2 linked regions of the Candidatus Thiodictyon syntrophicum genome follow. The protein of the gene in region 1 binds, or shares a complex with, the protein of each later gene. Links are inferred from orthologs where the notes say so. Each region holds a gene or a part of one and is shown on either strand. Other genes may lie near its edges.

The links. Proteins that work in one complex are often made in the same cells at the same time.
Region 2: the proteins of holB (region 1) and dnaN are in contact, whole or in part, in a cryo-EM structure (PDB 8GIZ), measured with the Escherichia coli proteins. The link is inferred for Candidatus Thiodictyon syntrophicum from one-to-one orthologs.

Annotation. Positions count from the first base shown.
Region 1 is NZ_CP020370.1:3,860,224-3,863,238, forward strand. Bases 32-2,979 are described here. They hold holB (DNA polymerase III subunit delta'), read right to left. Parts: upstream 2,052-2,979; coding sequence 1,011-2,051; downstream 32-1,010. Other genes in these bases: THSYN_RS16155 (TatD family hydrolase), read right to left, coding at 32-437; THSYN_RS16160 (PilZ domain-containing protein), read right to left, coding at 616-1,011; tmk (dTMP kinase), read right to left, coding at 2,041-2,700. In the rest of the region: more of THSYN_RS16155, read right to left, coding at 1-31. UniProt on the Escherichia coli protein: Part of the beta sliding clamp loading complex, which hydrolyzes ATP to load the beta clamp onto primed DNA to form the DNA replication pre-initiation complex.
Region 2 is NZ_CP020370.1:613-3,647, forward strand. What follows is about bases 1-2,968. They hold dnaN (DNA polymerase III subunit beta), read left to right. Parts: upstream 1-918; coding sequence 919-2,019; downstream 2,020-2,968. Other genes in these bases: dnaA (chromosomal replication initiator protein DnaA), read left to right, coding at 1-723; recF (DNA replication/repair protein RecF), read left to right, coding at 2,034-2,968. Also shown: more of recF, read left to right, coding at 2,969-3,035. UniProt on the Escherichia coli protein: Confers DNA tethering and processivity to DNA polymerases and other proteins. Acts as a clamp, forming a ring around DNA (a reaction catalyzed by the clamp-loading complex) which diffuses in an ATP-independent manner freely and bidirectionally along dsDNA.

The DNA.
Region 1 (3,015 bases):
CCCTCCTCACGCAGGATGCGGATACAGTCCTCGCGGGCATCGCGCATATGGATGATCAGTGGCTTGGCGCAGGTGCGGGCGGCGGCGATGTGGGTGCGCAAGCGCTCACGCTGCCATTCCAGGTCCCCCTCGCTGCGGAAATAGTCGAGCCCGGTCTCCCCGATGCCCACCACGCGCGGGTCCGCGGCCAAGGCGACCAGGTCCGCGACGCTCGGCTCGGGGCCACCCGTCTCGTTGGGGTGGACGCCCACGGACACCGCCACCCAGGAGTAGGGCTCCACCAGGGCCCGCATGGCGGGGTAGGCGACCAGATCGATGCAGGCACAGAGGATGCGGTCGACCCCGGCCTCCCGGGTCGCGGTCATCAGGCGGGCGAAGTCACCCTGGTAAGGGGTCAGGTCGACGCGATCGAGGTGGCAGTGGGAGTCGGTGAACATGTGGTCGGTGGCCAGTGGTGAGTGGGTTGTTGCTTCGCATTGAAGCGCCATTGTCGTTGTCGTTGTCGTTGTCGTTGTCGAGTTTATCGTAGCGCCCCGGATTCTCTCGCACCCCAAAGTGCATCGCTTCTCCGATTACGATTACGACAACGACAACGACAACGATACTGACCACTCCCTACATGGTATGCGTCGGCCGCTCGGAACTCAGGACACCGACCAGATACTCCTCGATCTTGCGGCGGGCCACGCCCTTGTCCTGCTCGCTGAACTGGACCCCGACCCCAACCGCCCGGTTGCCCTCGGCGCCGGGTGGGGTGACCCAGATCACCTTGCCGGCCACCGGGATACGGTCGGGTTCGTCCATCAACTGCAGCAGCAGGAAGATCTCATCGCCCAATTGGTAGCGCTTGGTGGTCGGGATGAAGAGTCCGCCGTTGCGGATAAAGGGCATGAAGGAGGCATAGAGGGCGGCCTTGTCCTTGATCGCGAAGCTCAGTATGCGCTGCTGGCCGCCGATCGCGCCGCCCGGGACGCCCGTCGCGATCCCGCTCGGAGTAAGGGGGGTACTCATCACTTAGTCTCCTTAAGGTTTAATCGACGCTGACCGACCCGCGCCCATTCGATCAGGAGCGACTCCAACTGCATCAGCGCATTGATGGTGCTCTCCAGCAGCCCCCTGGCCGCGAAGACCCGCCGCAGCAGCCGCTGGGCCGCACCGGGGTCGACGTAGGCGGCGAATGCGGCAAGCGCAGGCGCCAACCCCGGGTCCGCGAGGCGCGGCGGCGCGGGTGAGGCCATCAGGCGCAGCAGGTCACAGAGACAATCCGCCAGGCAGTCCAATGATAGCCGCGCGCCCGCCGCGCTCCAAGCCACGGCGGCGGCCACCGGGTCCAGTTCACCCCGGCCGATGCCGATGAAGCTGCGCACCAGGGTATCGCGGCTATCGAGGGTCGCCTGATCGAACTCCTCCAGGGCCCGCAGGGGGGCGCCATAGGCCAGGCGCAGACGGGGTGCCGCGGCCTCGCCAAGCAAAGGAGTCAGCCAGGCAAGGGCCTGGTCGGACGGCGGTACCGCCAGCTTGAGCAATTGGCAGCGGCTGCGGATCGTCGCCGGGAGCCGACCGGGCTGTTCAGCGATCAGCATCAGCAGGGTGTTGCCCGCGGGCTCCTCCAGGGTCTTCAAGAGCGCATTGGCGGCGGCGGCGTTCATCCGGTCCGCCGGGTCGATCAGGATCACCTTGCGCGCCCCGCGCACCGGGGTGAGGACCGCGCGTTCGGTCAGCTCACGGATGGCATCGATGGGTATCTCCCCGGACTTGGACTCGGGATCGGGCGCCACGCGCGCCAGATCGGGGTGACTCCCGGCGGCGCTGAGGCGGCAGTCCGCGCAGACGCCGCAGGCCAGACCGTCCGGGCGCGGCGTCGGACACAGGAGCGCGCGGGCGAACAGGGTGGCCAGGCGCCGCTTGCCCAAGCCCCGCGCACCGACCACCAACAGCGCATGGGGCAGCCGATCCGCCGCCTGCGCCTGCCGCAGCCGCGCCCAGGCCGGTTCCAGCCAGGGCAGCAGTTCGCCATCGGCAGAGACTTTGGTAAGGGGGTCAGTCATCATTTGCGGACAAATAATCTTCTCTCGACTCCACGAACTCGCCGATGATTCGAGTCACGGCGGCAGTCACCTCGCCTAAGGGCCGGGTCGCGTCCAGCACCCGATAGCGCTGCGGGCAGGCGGCGGCGCGCCCGCGATAGACGGCGCGGGCGGCCGCGAAAAAGCCCAGCCGCTCGGCCTCGAAACGGTCCGGCTCACCCCGCCTCCGCGCCCGCGCCAGGCCGAGTTCCGGGGGCAGATCGAAGAGGAGCGTGAGATCCGGGCGCAGGTCTCCCTGGACCAGGTCCTCGAGCGCCGCGATGCGCGCCTGGGCGATCCCGCGGCCCCCGCCCTGATAGGCGTAGGTGGCATCGGTGAAGCGGTCGCACAGTACCCAGGTGCCCGCGGCCAGGGCGGGCTCGATGACCTGGGCCAGGTGCTCGGCGCGGGCGGCGAAGACCAGCAACAGTTCCGTCGTCCCGCCCATGCCCGTATTGGCCCGATCCAGCAGCAGGGCGCGGATGCGCTCGGCGATCGGCGAGCCCCCGGGCTCACGGGTCGTGACGACGCCGCGCCCGCGCGCCCGCAGCCAGTCCGCCAGGGGGGCAATCTGGGAGGACTTGCCGGCCCCCTCGATCCCCTCGAAGGTGATGAATCGTCCGCGCTCGGTCATCCTAATACATTTTCATAAATAATGTTTTTCGCGTAACGACCCCAACGGGGTCGCACATACCAGCCCAGGGCAACGCCCTGGGGATGGGGTATTGTAGAGTTCAGCCCTGAAAGGGCGTGACATAACGGCGTGGCTCCTTATGTCACGCCCTTTCAGGGCTAGGCCGAATAAACAACGCTATCCCAGGGCGTTGCCCTGGGCTGGTATATCGCGCCCCTGCGGGGCTTGAGCAGCCTTTTCGCGCCATTGTCGTTGTCGTTGTCGTTGTCGTTGTCGTAATCGAGGTTATCGTAACGCCCCGGATTCTTTCGCACC
Region 2 (3,035 bases), 3.9 Mb from region 1 along the record:
TCCCTGAACGCCTTACTGATCGACGACGTGCAGTTTTTCGCCGGTAAGGAACGTTCGCAGGAGGAGTTCTTTCATACTTTTAATGCGCTCTTTGAGTCCCGGCAACAAATCGTCCTCTCGAGTGATCGCTTTCCTCGGGAGGTTGTCGGCCTCGAAGAACGTCTGAAGTCGCGATTCGGGTGGGGGCTGACGGTCTCGATCGAGCCTCCCGACCTGGAAACAAGCGTCGCGATCCTTCAGAGTAAAGCAAGCCAGTTCGGCATTGTGCTCCCGGAGGATGTGGGTTTTTTCGTTGGCCGACGCATCCGTTCCAATATCAGAGAATTGGAAGGAGCGCTGCGGCGCCTCGTGGCAAATTCCCAGTTTACCGGCCGGGCAATCACGGTGGAGTTCGCCAAGGAGACGCTACGGGATATGTTGGCGGCACAAGACAAACGGGTGACGATCGCCAGTATACAGAAGACGGTTTGTGAATATTTCAAGGTTCGCAGCACGGACCTCCTGTCGGCCAAACGCAGTCGTTCAATCGCCAGGCCGCGGCAGATTGCGATGGCCTTGGCCAAGGAACTGACGAAACACAGCCTGCCTGAAATCGGCAGTGCCTTCGGCGGGCGGGATCATACTACAGTGCTCCATGCAACGCGGAAAATCCGGGAGCTTCGGGATAGTGATCCTGCGGTTGAGGAGGATTTCAAGAATTTGTTGAGAAGCCTGTCGTCCTAACTGTGGATAACCTGGGTATGGTATCCGGAGCGGGTTCTGCGGGGCAGTTGTCCACAGGTTGATCAGCGCCTCAGAGTGCTCAGGCGTGATTGCAGTGCAATGAAACCTATGGAGAAAAGTGTGTAGCACACATTTCCACAGGCCTTATAACTACAGACTATATTTTATTTTCTACTTTTTAAGAGGGGCAGCGGTATGGATGTGAAGATCGGGCGGGAGCAACTCCTGCCGGTGTTGAGTCGGGTGGTAGCGGTGGTCGAGCGACGCCAAACGCTGCCGATCTTGGGCAACCTGCTGTTACGGGCACAGGACGGTGGGTTGATAATCGTTGGAACGGATATGGAGATCGAGATCCGCTCCCGTTGCTTGGCGGATGTGATTGAGGAGGGGGAGGGGACCGTGCCTGCGCGCAAACTGGGGGATATTGTCCGTTCCCTCGCGGAAGGTTCGGAAGTGCGCCTGAAGATTGCCGGCGATCGCTGTGTATTGACGGCGGGACGCGGGAGATACGTCTTGGGAACGCTGCCGGCGCAGGATTTTCCGTTGATGGAGGCGGTGTCGCCTGAACTGGTGATGGAGATTGAAGAAGGGATTCTGAAGCGAATTTTCGAGAAGACGGCGTTTGCGATGGCGCAGCAGGACGTTCGGTATTATCTGAACGGCTTGTTGCTTGAACTCGATGAATCAGGCCTGCGCGCAGTGGCGACGGACGGGCACCGACTCGCGTCCTATGCCCATGCCTGTGCGCTTGACGTGCCCGAGAGTCGGGCCGTGATCATCCCATTCAAGACGGTGAATGAGCTCAGGAGACAGCTGAGCTTTGGGTCAAATTCGGTTCGGATTGAGATTGGGGAGCGGTTGATACGATTCGTTCTGGGAGATACGGTGTGCTCGTCGAAGCTCGTTGATGGTCGGTATCCAGAGTACGGCAGGGTGATTCCGGCCGGACTGTCGAAGGTGGCGATCGCGGATCGGGAGTTGCTGAAGAAGGCGCTCTCGCGGACGGCGATTCTTTCAAATGAGAAATATCGCGGCTTGCGCGTCTCCTTTGAAGCGGGGGTGTTGAGGCTTGTGGCGCATAATCCTGAGCAGGAAGAGGCGGTGGAGGAGATGGAGTTGGATTATGGCGGTGAGTCGACCGTGATCGGCTTCAACGTCGCCTATTTGGCGGATCTCCTTGCGGCGGTTGACACCGGTCAAGTGGAGGTTCATTTCGACGATGGAAGCAGCAGTTCTCTCTGGCGGGGGCTGGGTGCGGTGGGTGAGACTTATGTCGTGATGCCGATGAGGCTTTAGGGGCAGATGGGACGATGGTTAGCGCGAGCGTGGAACTGCTGAGGATCGACGGGCTCAGGAATATTGAGCACACTGAGGTGGATATCAGGGGTCCCTGCTCGCTTTTCGTTGGGGCCAACGGGTCTGGGAAGACATCGGTGTTGGAAGCGGTGTATTTGTTGGCGCGGGGCAAAAGTTTTAGAGGGAGAAGGAGTGGTGACCTGACGTCCTTGGGCAAGGAAGTGACGAGGGTGGTGGGGGATATCCGGGAAGGGGGTGAGGACGCGGTTTGGCAGTTGGCGTATCTCCGCAAGAGGACTGTGAGAGCGCGATACGTGAAGGGCGTCATGGTAGGTGATGGTGCTGAATTTGCCAGGTGGTTCGTCGTGCGGCTGATTGGGGAGGGTTCCGGGCGGCTTTTTGAAGGTGAGCCAGCGGTTAGACGGTGCTTCCTCGATCTCAATTTGTTCCACGTGGAACAGCGTGGATCTGAGGTGCTGAGGGCGTTCAAGCGGGTGCTGGAGCAGCGAAACGCCTGGCTGCGCTCTGGGGCTCGCGGTCGCCCGCTGTGGGACCATGAGTTTGTTCGCTTGGGGGTTGATCTCGATCAAGCGAGGAAAGGACTTTTCAGCGATCTGCGTGAGGCTTTCTTGGTTCTCGCGGAAGGTTTTCCCTTTCTTAAGGGGATAACTTTGACCTTTCGGTCTGGGTGGCCGGATGGGGTGCATCTCGCTGATGCGGTCGCTGCAGATTCCGGCGGGGAACAGATATCGGGTCATACACGGGTCGGCCCGCATCGAGCAGACTTTTCGCTGCGGAACCGGGATGGTGAACTTCCGATGTCCCGGGGACAGACAAAGATCGTGGTGTGCCTCTTGCAGCTAGCGTTTGAGCGAGTTCAGATGTCTAGACTGGGCTATGGTTCGGTCTGGTTGCTGGACGACCTTTGGGCAGATCTGGATAGTCGCTCGTGGGGAATCCTCTGTAGCCTCTTTCGTTCTACCGGCGGACAATGCATTTACACGCGCGTGGGAGAT